One region of the Schnuerera sp. genome, then DNA from elsewhere that is predicted to be linked to it. Evidence: riboswitches for the same ligand, from Rfam matches in the RefSeq annotation. Region 1 holds a riboswitch; the other holds the start of a gene.
What was found. Region 1 has a riboswitch for thiamine pyrophosphate ahead of VK998_RS03535 (thiamine-binding protein). Riboswitches for the same ligand answer to the same signal wherever they lie in the genome.
Positions count from the first base shown of each region.

Region 2: linked by a shared signal. The riboswitch ahead of thiT (energy-coupled thiamine transporter ThiT) and the one ahead of VK998_RS03535 (thiamine-binding protein) in region 1 are both predicted to bind thiamine pyrophosphate.

Region 1 is NZ_DATHXO010000151.1:566-5,758, forward strand. Features, by position in the region: gene VK998_RS03530 (alpha/beta fold hydrolase) at 93-908, shown strand; TPP riboswitch at 1,058-1,161, shown strand; gene VK998_RS03535 (thiamine-binding protein) at 1,258-1,554, shown strand; gene VK998_RS03540 (ABC transporter permease) at 1,523-2,296, shown strand; gene VK998_RS03545 (ABC transporter substrate-binding protein) at 2,322-3,299, shown strand; gene VK998_RS03550 (ABC transporter ATP-binding protein) at 3,320-4,063, shown strand; partial or broken gene VK998_RS03555 (hypothetical protein) at 4,195-5,193, shown strand, end outside.
Region 2 is NZ_DATHXO010000239.1:493-9,259, forward strand. Features, by position in the region: partial or broken gene pknB (Stk1 family PASTA domain-containing Ser/Thr kinase) at 1-1,169, shown strand, start outside; gene rsgA (ribosome small subunit-dependent GTPase A) at 1,180-2,058, shown strand; gene rpe (ribulose-phosphate 3-epimerase) at 2,060-2,707, shown strand; TPP riboswitch at 2,758-2,859, shown strand; gene thiT (energy-coupled thiamine transporter ThiT) at 2,916-3,455, shown strand; gene VK998_RS05610 (thiamine diphosphokinase) at 3,465-4,109, shown strand; gene VK998_RS05615 (hypothetical protein) at 4,215-4,385, shown strand; gene rpmB (50S ribosomal protein L28) at 4,422-4,613, opposite strand; gene VK998_RS05625 (Asp23/Gls24 family envelope stress response protein) at 4,834-5,190, shown strand; gene VK998_RS05630 (DAK2 domain-containing protein) at 5,209-6,852, shown strand; gene recG (ATP-dependent DNA helicase RecG) at 6,915-8,767, shown strand, end outside.

The DNA of each region.
Region 1 (5,193 bases):
ACATCAATGATATTAAAGACTGTTATTTGGAAGAACTTAAGAAATATATTTATATGCTAAAAAGAGGGTTATATGAATGAGGGGGTATTATAATGTTTTATGGGGCAAAGGAAGAGAAGACAAGGGTTGGTGGGGCAGATATGGACTATGTTACTTTTGGCAGGGGTCAAAAAGCTTTTATTATTATACCAGGATTAGGAGATGGATTAAAAACTGTTAGAGGAACAAAAGTATTGCTTTCGAGAATGTATAGACTATTTGCTAAAGAATATAAAGTATATGTTTTTAGTAGAAAAAATAGTATTGAGGAAGGATATTCAATTAGGGATATGGCAGAAGATCAAAAGATTGCCATGGAAAATCTAGGTATAAAGAATGCTCACATAATGGGCGTTTCACAAGGAGGAATGATATCACAATATCTTGCTATTGATTATCCTGAAATGGTAGATAAACTTGTTATAGGGGTATCTATTTCCAAACAGAATGATACTATACAGAAAGTTATAAGAAATTGGATAACCTTGGCTGAAAACAATGATTACAGAAATTTAATTATAGATACCATGGAAAAAACCTTTACAGAAGATAAACTTAAAAAATATAGAATATTTTATCCTATTATAACGAGAGTTGGAAAACCAAAAGACTTTAAAAGATTCATAGTTCAAGCTAATGCATGCCTTAATCATAATGCTTATGATGAATTAGATAAAATTAAATGCTCTACTTTAGTAATAGGTGGGGATAGCGACAAAGTTGTAGGAGAAAATGCAAGCAGGGAAATGGCTGAAAGAATAAATGATAGTAAGTTGATTTTGTATAGGGGTCTTGGACATGGAGCATATGAAGAGGCTGAAGATTTCAACCAAATAGTACTAAAATTTTTATATCTTAGAAATTGTTAGAAATTACAATAAATTCCCATTTAATGGTATAATGTTTATACTATTCCTGCCTATAAAGGAAGATAAAGCGGATTTGAAATCCTCAAATATATATCTAAAAAACAGGATTTAAGCTATCCTTGACAATTTACTAAATATGATATATTCTAAAATTAAAACACGGGTGCTCGATATGTCGGGCTGAGAAGAGAGATTCTCTAACCGTTTACCTGATCTGGGTAATGCCAGCGTAGGGATTATAGTGTAGCATTTATTTTATCTAATGGTACTTAATCCTTTCTGGCTAATAACCAGAAAGGATTTTTTAATGTTTAATTTTAATATAACTAAAATAAGGGAGGAATTTATAATGAATGCAAGCGTTGCTATTCAAGTATTGCCAAAAGTCGAGACAGATGAGTTAGTGTGTAAAATTGTTGATGAGGTGATTGGATATATCAAAAGTACAGGATTATCTTATTATGTAGGACCTTTTGAAACTACAATAGAAGGAGAACTTGAAGAACTACTGGATATTGTGAAGGAATGTCAATACATTGCAATTAAATCAGGATGCCCATCTGTAATGTCCTATGTTAAGATATGTTTTAAACCAGAAGGCGGTGTACTTACTATTGATCAAAAGGTTACAAAGCATCACAAATAGAGTGTCATCTTATGTAGCAATAGTAGGTATACTTATTTTATGGCAGTTTCTATCTGCTATGGAGATTGTACCAAAGTTCATGCTACCATCCCCTTTGGATGTTTTAAAAGCTTTTATATTTGATTTTCCCCTTCTAATGAATCATGCAAGGACTACATTATTAGAAGCATTTTTCGGACTTGCTATTGGAGTATCATTAGGATTTATGGTTGCTGTAATTATGGATAGATTTCATTTTATCTATAAGGCTATTTACCCAATACTAATTATTACCCAGACTATACCAACTGTAGCAATTGCACCTTTATTAGTATTATGGTTGGGTTATGGTATGGCACCAAAGATTACATTGATTGTAATTGTAACATTTTTTCCTATTACCATCGGTTTATTAGACGGTTTCAAGTCAGCAGATTCTGATGCTATACAACTTCTTAGATCAATGAATGCTTCAGACAGGCAAATATTTAAGCATATAAAATTACCAAGTTCTATATCCCATTTTTTTGCTGGCTTAAGGATTTCTGTTTCCTATTCTGTAGTCGGAGCAGTCATTTCAGAATGGCTTGGTGGTTTTAATGGACTAGGTGTATATATGACAAGGGTTAAAAAATCCTATTCTTTTGATAAAATGTTTGCTGTAATTTTACTTATATCCATCATTAGTTTGATATTGATGGAGGGTGTTGTATTTTTACAAAAAATAAGTATGCCATGGATTAAAGGTGAAAATAAATTATAAAATATAAAATGTAAGGAGAATCAGTGTGAAAAAGAAATTGATAATATTATTTTGTATATTAGGAATAATGGCTATTTTGACAGCTTGTGAAAATAAGGGTGAGGAAAAGATAACTGTTGTACTTGATTGGACACCAAATACTAATCATACAGGGCTATATGTAGCTGAAGAAAAGGGATATTTCAAAGAATTAGGTCTTAATGTAGAAATTGTCCAGCCTCCAGAGGGGGGTGCTGAAAGCCTTGTAGCATCAGGAAAAGCTCAATTTGGGATTGCTTTTCAGGATATGATAGCTCCAGCATTTGCTTCGAACAATCCTCTTCCAGTAACTGCAGTAGCAGCTTTAATACAGCATAATACATCGGGAATTATATCCCTTAAAGGCAATGGAATAGAAACTCCAAAAGGAATGGCTAATAAAATTTATGCTACCTGGGATATGCCTATTGAAAAGGCAATAATAAAGTCGGTAGTAGAGGCTGATGGAGGAGACTATGGCTCCATAAGAATGGTTCCAAGTACTGTAACGGATGTTGTGACAGCACTTAATACAGACATGGATGCAATATGGGTATATTATGCTTGGGATGGTATTGCAACTAAGGTGAAGGGTCTAGAAACGGATTTCTTTGCATTTAAAGATATTAACCCAGTGTTAGATTATTATAGCCCAATTTTAGTTGGAAATAATGAATATATAGAGAAAAATAAAGAAAAAACTGAAGCGTTTCTAAAGGCGATAGCTAAAGGATATGAATATGCTATAGATAATCCTGAGGAAGCGGCTAATATATTGATAAATGCAAATCCAGAGTTGGATAAGGAATTGGTTCAGGAGAGCCAAAAATGGCTTGCAGATCAGTATAAAGCAGAAGTAAGTCAATGGGGTTATATTGATCAGGATAGGTGGGATAATTTCTATTCCTGGTTATGGGAAGAAGGCCTTATTGAAAAAGAGATTTTATCAGGATTTGGGTTTACTAATTACTATCTTCCTGATTAGAAATCGAGGAGAATAATTTAATGGCAAAACTTAGTGTAAATAATATATCAAAGTCTTATGGTAAGAAAAAGATAATTAAAGATATTTCATTGGAAGTAAATGAAGGTGAAATAGTATGTTTATTAGGAGTTAGCGGAGTAGGAAAGACTACATTATTTAATATCATATCTGGTTTATTAGTTCCAGATGGAGGGAAAGTTTTATTAGACAATAAAGATATCACAGGAGAGTCTGGGCATATTAGTTATATGCTACAAAAAGATCTATTATTACCATATAAAACAGTATTGGACAATGTATCGTTACCTCTTATTATAAAAGGAGAAAGCAAAAAAACAGCAAATTTAAAAGCTGAAAAATATTTTAAAACTTTTGGGCTAGATGGAAACCAGGACAAATATCCTCATCAGTTATCTGGAGGAATGAGGCAAAGGGCAGCATTACTTCGGACATATTTATTTTCCCAGGAAGTTGCTTTATTAGATGAACCTTTTAGTGCTTTGGATGCTATAACCAAAAGAACTATGCATAGTTGGTACCAGAATGTTATGGAAAAGATTAAATTATCCACTTTATTTATTACCCATGATATAGATGAATCGATTGTTTTGTCTAATCGCATCTATATTATGGCTGGAAAGCCTGGACGAATAACACAAGAGTTAAAAATAGAAGATCAAAAACCAAGAGGAGGAAAATTTGTATTAAGCAAAGAATTTATTGACTATAAAAGATGGATATTAAATGTATTGGATAATAGTTGAGCTAAAACTAAAATTTAATAAATTGTTAATAATTAGTTTATAGTTATTCAAGATAAATAATGTATCATGTAATTGTACTACATAAATGCTTAAGCTTATGTTAGTAAATTATATGATGGGAGGCAAGAAAGATGAAATTTAGTAAAAAGGCTGCTACAATATGTGCTTTTGTACTTGGAGCTACTATTTTAGCAACGGCAGGTTTTGCAGATATTATGCTTGGTTCAGGATATTATAGCTTGAAAAATTCTGTTAAGACAACAATGGGAAAATTGACGAGTGAAGTTGATAACTTTAGTGCTGATGCTACCATATCCCTTAAAATTGATGGCAAGGTATTTGCAGAATCAATATCTAATGGAAAATTTGATATACAGAACAAAGCTAAAGAATCAATAGATAAGAATTTTAAAAAAGGTGAATTAAGAGAAAACTATTGGTATAGTGATGAAAACCAAAGTATATATAAAAATTTTGATGATGGTTCTTATGACGTATTTGAGAAACGAAAATATAATAATGAAACTAGCAGAATAATTGAAAATCCATTTGAGGAGGAGCAAGTTAAGGATGCAGAGAAGATTCTGGATGCATTTGTAGGAAGTTTACAAGATGTCATCCAAGTTGAGGAATTGGATGGAAAGAAAATGTATATTGGCAATTTGTCAGAAACTCAAATTCCATCTGTTGTTAATGCTGTTTCTTCCTTTATATTTAAATACAATATACTTGACGAGTGGAGTGCTAAAAACCTAGATGTTCCACGTCCTAAAGCAAATATATATCTTACAAAAGCAACGGGCAAGGCAATTGAAAATGAAGAGGGAATTATAGAAAGTGGTATTTTTACTGCAAGTATATCGGCACAGGATAGTAAAGGTATTGAACATATTTATTCTTTAGATTTTTCAATTGATATAAAAGATGTTAATAGTACAGTTGTGAAAGCTCCAAATTTAGATGGTCAAAAAGTCACATATAGCAAAGAAGGCTATGAATTTGACAGTAAATATATTGGTAAATACAAAAATGATATAGTTATAGAGGAAGGGAATTCCTTTGAAAAGGTTGGAGAAAGGTTTGTAGAAATAACTTCCGTTGAAAATGGCAATATAGAAGGCAAATATTAT
Region 2 (8,767 bases), on a different contig from region 1:
GTGTAAAAAAAAGTCAGGTGGATAGATACAGCACTGCAGGTGAATTGTTATCAGATTTAAAAAGATTAAGATATATTGGAGAAGATTTACCTCTAGAGGAGATTAATAGAATAGAGGAAGCTACACAAATAATACCAGCCGTAAAAGATAAGGATGAAAATACTATGAAAAAATCTAATAGGAGAAAAAAGCAGAGTGATGGCGGTTTGAAAATTGTTTTTCTTGCTATTTTACTAGCTTTTATAGTTGTAAGTTCTTTAGCTTTAGGTTTTTTCAAACTTAAGGATTATTTTATATCAACAGAAGTAGTAGTTCCGGATTTAAAAGGAATGTATAAGGAAGAAGCTAAAGAAGAAGTTGAAAAATTAGGATTAGAATTTAGCGTAGTAAATGAAGTCTTTAACAATGAGTTTGAAAAAGATCAAGTAGTAAATCAGAGAACTAAAGCTGGAGAAAAAGTTAAAGAAGGATACACTATTGAAGTTACAGTTAGCAAAGGAAATAATTTAGTTAAAGTTCCTAATTTAGTCAATGAAAATATAAGTGAAATAGACGATTTATTAAAAGAGGCAAATTTAGTAGAAGTTGTAGATTATGACTATAGTGATACTGTAGAGGCGAATATTATCATTAGCCAAAGTCCAGACGCTTATTCTGAAGTAGAAGAAGGAACTAAGATCAATCTTGTAGTTAGTCAAGGACCAAAAAAAGAATATGTTATAATGCCAAAGCTAATAGGTCTTAGCGAGGAACAAGCAAAAAATGCCTTAGTAGCTTATGGGTTAGTATTAGACCAAGCTGTTCCAGAACCTAATGATGAATATGATGAAGGTATAGTGTTCTGGCAGAGTATTGAACAAGGTACTGAAATAGAAGCCAATACTGCTATCGACATATATGTTAGCACTGGACCAGCCGAGGAACCTGAACCAGAAGATACTGATAAAGAGATTCCTTTCTCAGTTAGTATAACACCTGCAAGTGAGGAGGAGGAAGTAGAAATAAAGGTATTAAGGGTTCAAGATGGAAATAGGGAAGTCGTATATAATAAAGTTCATAAGGTGGATGGTAAATCTGTTGAAATACCTTTAGAGGGTAAACTTGATGCTTATTTTGAATTCTATTACGATGATATTTATATAGATGAACTACCTCATCCTGAGGGCTAGGAGGTTTTATATGATAGAAGGTATTATTATAAAAGGGATTGGTGGATTTTATTACGTAAAAACTCAAGATGACGTTTATGAATGTAGGGCTAGAGGTGTTTTTAGAGAGCAAAATATAACACCTCTAATTGGGGATAATGTCTTAATACGTATAAGTGAAGAGGATAATACAGGATATATTGAAAAGATTATGGAGAGAAAATCCCAATTAATAAGACCTCCCGTAGCAAATGTTACTCAAGCTATTATTATTATGAGTATTAAAAATCCAGACATAAACTATTGGCTATTAGATAGGTTCATAGTTATGGCGGAACATCAAAATTTAAGTATAGGAATATGCATCAACAAGGTAGATTTATGTTTAAAAAAGGAAATTGATGTTATTGATACTATTTATGGCAATACTAAATATCCAATTATTAAGACTAGTACAAAAACTGGAAAAGGAATAGAGGAATTAAAGGAAATTTTAAAGAACAATATAACAGTTTTTGCTGGTCCCTCAGGTGTAGGGAAATCATCTTTGTTAAATAAAATTCATCCAAAGCTGAATTTGAAGACTGGTAACGTAAGTAAAAAAACTACTAGAGGGAAACACACTACCCGCCACGTTGAATTGATAGACATTGGTTCTAAATCCTATGTTCTTGATACTCCTGGGTTTAGTTCATTAAAATTAGATTTTATTAAGTCAGAAGAAGAACTAAGTAAGTATTTTGTTGAAATGCTTAATTATAATGATAAATGTAAGTTCATTAATTGTTTACATCGTAAAGAACCAAATTGTGAAGTAAAGAGACAGTTGAAAAATGGTAATATTAGTAAAATGCGATATGAGAATTATTTACGATTTTTAGAGGAGATAAAAAACATTAGGAGGTTTTAATATGGCAAAGCTTTCACCTTCCATATTATCAGCAGATTTTGGAAGCTTAAAAGAGGAAGTATTGAAATTAGAAAAGGGTGGAGCTGACTATATTCATTTAGATATAATGGATGGTCAATTTGTTCCTAATATAACCTTTGGATCACCTGTTGTAAATAAGTTAAGAACAATTACAAAAGTACCTTTTGATGTTCATTTGATGATAGATAAACCAGAAAGGTATATAAAAGATTTTGTAGAGGCTGGAGCAGATATTATTACAATTCATGAGGAGGCGACTACCCATCTACATAGAACAATAGAGGAAATAAAATCCTATGGTGTGAAAGCGGGAGTGGCTTTGAATCCTGCAACTTCTATAGATAGTTTAGAGTACGTTTTAGAATATATAGATTTGGTTTTAATAATGACTGTCAACCCAGGATTTGGAGGACAGAAGTTTATAAGTTCGATGGAAAGAAAAATAAAAAGAATGAGGGAAATTGTAGATAATAATAATTTAAATATCTTAATTGAAGCTGATGGTGGAATAAAGTTAGATAATGCTAAAAAAATAATCGATTATGGATTGGATATAATTGTAGTAGGCTCTGGTATTTTTGAAGCTAAAGATGTAATAGAAAGAACTAGAATCTTTAAAGAATTATAATTGAAAATAATATTTTATATGATATAATGTATATATCAACTAAATATTGAATTTATCACTAGGGGAGCCTTAAGTGGCTGAGAGGGGAATAATCCCGACCCTTTAAACCTGAACTAGGTAATTCTAGCGTAGGAAAGTGTTTTAGTTAGTTTATCTACCCATTACCTATTTCTGGTAATGGGTTTTATTTTTAAGGAGGTATTTGTAAATGAAAAAATGGAGTACTAAAATGTTAGTGGAAGCAGGTATTATGATTGCTTTATCTATTTTATTAAGTAGAATAAAGGTATATGAAGCTCCTCAAGGAGGTTCTGTAACTGCTGGTAGTATGATTCCTATCATGTTGTTTGCTATGAGATGGGGACTTGGTCCTGGGATAACTGCTGGAATAACTTTTGGGTTATTAAAATTAATGTTAGGAGGATGGGTTTTTAGTCCAACCCAAGCCATATTAGAATATCCAATAGCATTTGGTTTTCTTGGATTAGCAGGTGTTTTTTCTAATTCTATTGAAAAAGCTAAAGATGGAAGCTATTTCAAAATAATTTTGTCAGTTTTATTAGCAATTGCTGGAAGATTTATATGCCATTTACTGGCAGGAGTAATATTCTTTAGTGAATATGCAGGAACTCAAAATCCTTGGATATATTCTTTTGGATATCAAGCGAGTTATTTGATTCCAGAGTTTATAGTTTCTGCTATTATTCTGTCATTGATCTGGAAACCATTAAGCAGAATAGAAAAATAAAAAGAATGGATGATTAAATTGAGAGCATTACTGATTTTAAATGGGAATATTAAGAATCTTGAAAGATTAAAAGAATTAGTTCAAGAATCGGATTTCATACTTGCTGCTGATGGCGGCACTAATTATTGTTTAAAAATATCCTTGATGCCTCATATGGTTATCGGTGATTTAGATTCAATTTCCGAGGATATTTTAAGGCAAATATATAAACACAATATTCCTATACACAAATTTCCAACAAAAAAGGATAAAACAGATGCTGAATTATCTATTGATTATTTAATTGGTGAAGGTTTTAAGGATATAACAATAGTAGGGGCAATTGGTAGCAGAATTGATCACAGTTTAGCCAATATATTATTATTGACTAAACTAAATCAAAAAGGGGTTAATGGCAAAATTGTAGACGATAATAATACAGTATATTTAGTTGATAAAGAACTGATATTGACTAAAGATGAAAATTCTTTTTTGTCTATAATTCCTATCACTAATTCTGGAATAGTAATTACATTAAAAGGTTTTGAATATGAGTTGGATAAGGTAGGTATTGATTTCGGTTCTTCCTATGGAGTAAGTAATAAAATTATAAAAAATAAAGGATATATAGTGCTTAACAAGGGCCAATGTTTAGCAATTGTATCTAAGGATTAAAATGAAAAAATAAATCTTAGCCTAATAGGGTTAAGGTTTATTTTTTATGTAACTAAATGTAGTCTTGAGAATACTATAAAGTAAAGGTAAATCTGGGGTGAAATTATGAAGCGTTTCTATTATAGATACAGACATAAATCAAAGAAGATAATAGGATTCGCATTAGGTATTGTAGGGGTAGTTATTATTATAAATATAATCCCTATCGAAGTATTATTATTTTTAATAGGAATAATATTGATATTTATGGGGTTTCTATTATTGAAACTAAAATAAGACTTCCATTCTCAATAATAATGGAAGTCTTATTTTTTATAATGCTCTTTCAACATAACCAGATCTTAAACATCTAGTACAAACATTAATTCTTTTAGTGGTACCATTTACAACTGCTCTTACTTTTCTGATGTTTGGAGACCAACTTCTGTTATTCTTTCTATTTGAAAAAGTAATCTTGTTTCCAAAAGTTTTTCCTTTTCCACATATATCACATCTTCTTGCCATACAAACACCTCCTCATTTGAATAAAAAATATATTGGTATATTTTATCTTTTATATAATAACATATTATATTCTAACACAATAAACAATAAAAAGGCAACTATAATTATAGATTAATCAAATAGTTAAAAGTAATTGGTTGAACTATTTAGTATTATAAGGTAAAATATACCCATATACTATATTGATAATATTGATAATTTTTTATAAGGAGGCGATTTTGTGCCAGCTAGAACTAAGAATGAATTTGGATGTATCGATATAGACGACAATGTAATTGCAACTATTGCAGGACTTTCAGCAATGGAAAGCTATGGTATAGTAGGTATGGCGAGTAAAAATGCAACGGATGGTTTTTTTGAACTTTTGAAAAGAGAAAATTTATCTAGAGGGGTTAAAATATACACAGATAAAGACGAAATATTGATTGATTTACACGTTGTACTCCAATATGGAATTAGAATATCTGTAGTTGCTGAAAATATCATTGAAAAGGTAAGGTTTAACGTAGAAAACTTGACAGGATTAAAAGTAAGTAAAATAAATGTATATGTACAAGGAATTAGAGTTGAAAAGTAGTTTAAGGAGGTACTACAATTGAAGATTGGATTTATAGACGGTGCTATGCTGAAAAAAGCATTTATTGGATCTGCAAAACTATTAGAGGAAAACAAGGAAGAGGTAAACTCTTTAAATGTTTTCCCTGTACCAGATGGAGATACAGGGACTAATATGTCTTTAACTATGAAATCAGCAATTAATCAAATATTGAATTTGGAAGAGTATGGTGCTGGAAAAGTTGCTTTAGCAGCCAGTAATGGTTCTTTAATGGGAGCAAGAGGAAATTCTGGTGTTATTCTTTCTCAGTTATTTAGAGGTCTAGCTAATGGATTAAAAAACAAAGACACAGTATATACTATGGATTTGGCAGAAGCTTTTAAATTAGCTTCTGATACTGCATATAAGGCTGTTATGAAACCTACAGAGGGTACTATATTAACTGTAGCAAAGGGTTGTGCTGACTATGCATTAGAGTTGGCACAAGAAGAAAAAGATGTATTGATTTTTATGGAGAAAGTTATTAAACATGGTAATCAGGTACTTAATAAGACGCCTGATATGTTGCCTGTATTAAAACAAGCAGGGGTAGTAGATGCTGGTGGCAAAGGTTTAATTATTGTATTAACTGGAGCTTATAATGCTATAACTACTAAAGAAGATATCAACTTAGATACTTTCAAGATGGAAGCTGTTGAGGCAAAACCCATTACATCCCATGTTGAAACTTCAGATATTGAATTTGGTTATTGTACTGAGTTTATGATCAATACGCACAAAGATGACTATGAAGGCTTTAGAGAAGAATTAACTAAATTTGGGGATTCTTTAATGGTTGTTGGTGGTGATGGATTGATTAAAGTTCATATACACACTAATAATCCAGGTCAAGTATTAGAGAGAGCATTAAATATTGGTGAATTAAATGATATAAAGATAGATAATATGAGATACCAGCATAGTCACATAATGGAACATGAACAAAAAGAAAGTTCAGAAAATGATATAAATGGGGATGTAGAAACAAAAAAATATAGTTTTATTACTGTTTCTATAGGGGAAGGTTTGGATACAGTATTTAAAGAATTAGATGCAGATTATATAATACCTGGTGGTCAGACTATGAATCCTAGCACCGAGGATATTTTAAAAGCTATTGAAAACGTTAGAGGAGAAAATGTTATTATATTCCCTAATAACGGCAATATAATATTGGCTGCAGATCAAGCAAAAGAATTAAGCGAAAAAAATGTATACGTGTTTCCAACAAAGACCATCCCAGAAGGTATTACAGCTATGCTATCTTTTGATCCAGAATTAGACATAGATGATAATTTATCCAATATGGAAGAAGCAGTAGCCCATGTAAAAACCGGTCAGGTTACTTATGCTGTTAGAGATACTGAAATAAAAGAATCAAAAATAAATAAAGATGATATTATTGGTATTTCGAAGGGAGAAATAGTTTCAATTGGTAGCGATGTTGAAGAGGTATCCTTTGATTTATTAAAAAACATTGCTGATGATGATTCTTCATTGATAACAATTTTTTACGGTAATGGAATAGAAGAAGATATGGCTATAAAATTATCTGAAAAAGTAGAAGAAGAGTTTGAAGATTATGATGTAGAAATAATTTTTGGTGGCCAACCACTTTACTATTATATATTTTCAATAGAATAAAATCCCCGCCAAAAGGTGGGGCTTTTTTATGAAGAAATAAAAGGGTTTAAGGAGGGGTAAACATGATGGTTCAATATGTAAAGGGAGTTGGTCCTAAGAGGGCTAAAAAACTAAAAAGGCTTAATATACATACTATAGAAGATTTATTATATTTTGTACCAAGAGAATACGAGGATAGATCTGAGTTTAAAACTATTTCTGAATGTGTTGAAGGAGAAAAAATCAGTTTAAATGTTCAAATTAGCGGATATCCGACTAAATTAAAAACCAGAAGAAATTTGACTATATTAAAAATACCTGCAAAAGATAATACTGGTTCTGCCCAATTAGTTTGGTTTAATCAAAATTATATAGCGAATAAACTTTCCATAGGAGATAGAATTGCTATTCATGGAAAAGTTAGTATATTTAATAACCAGGTGCAAATATCAAATCCGTCTTTTGAGAAAAGAGGAAATAGCAAGGTTGGTAGGATCATCCCTATTTATCCTTTGACAGAAAATTTGACCAATAATGAAATGATTAAAATAGTTGGAAATGCAATCAGAGATTATAGCAGCAAAATCAAAGAAAGATTACCAGATTATGTAAGGAAAGAGTTGAAATTAATGCCTATTAAAGAAGCCATAGAAAACATTCATTTCCCTAAAGATAAAAATCACTATCTTGAGGCACGTAGAAGACTTGTTTTTGAAGAATTGCTTATTTTACAATTAGGATTATTTTTAATTAAGAGCAAAACAAAAGAGTTAAATCAAGGAATAAAATTTCCCCAAATGGCAGAAATTAATACATTTATAGAAAATTTACCTTTTAAATTAACAAAAGCACAGATGAAAACATTCAAAGAGATTGAAAAAGATATGGAGAAACATGAACAGATGAACAGATTAGTTCAAGGGGATGTTGGCTCAGGAAAAACTATTATTGCTTTATTAGCTATGTTTAAAGCATGGAAAGCTGGTTATCAATCAGTTATGATGGCACCTACAGAAATTTTAGCTCAGCAACATTATGATTCTATTTCTAGTTTCTTTGCAAAATATAATATTAGATCTGAACTTTTAGTAGGTAGTCTTTCAAATAAAAATAAAGAAAAAATTTTAGAAGATTTAAAAGAAGGAAAGATCGATGTATTAGTGGGAACCCATGCAGTAATACAGGAAAAAGTTGAATTCAATAATTTAGGATTAGCAATAACTGATGAACAACACAGATTTGGAGTAAAACAAAGAGCAATATTAAGTAAAAAGGGCAAAAGTCCAGATGTATTGGTAATGACTGCTACTCCTATTCCTAGAACATTAGCTTTGATTTTATATGGAGATTTAGATATTTCTATAATTGATGAATTACCTCCAGGTAGGAAGAAGATAGAGACATATGCAGTAGGTTTTAGCATAATAGATAGAGTTCATAATTTTGTAAAAAAACAAATTAAAGAAGGTAAACAAGCCTATATTGTATGTCCATTAGTAGAAGAAAGTGATACCTTAAATGTTAAATCAGCTGAAGAGCTTTATACTAGTCTAAAGGATGAAATCTATATAGATTTTAATGTAGGTTTATTACATGGAAGAATGAGGTCTAGAGAAAAAGACTATATAATGGATAGATTTTCTAAAAAAGAGTTAGATATATTGATTTCTACTACTGTTATTGAAGTAGGAGTAAATGTACCAAATGCTAATATAATGGTAATCTATAATGCGGAAAGGTTTGGATTAGCCCAGCTTCATCAACTAAGGGGAAGAGTAGGAAGAGGTGAACATCAGTCTTATTGTATCCTTATTAACGGAAGTAATAGTAAAATTTCTAGGGAAAGAATGAGAATACTTCAAAAATCTACAGATGGGTTCTATATATCGGAAAAGGATCTAGAGCTAAGGGGGCCAGGTGAATTTTTTGGCACTAA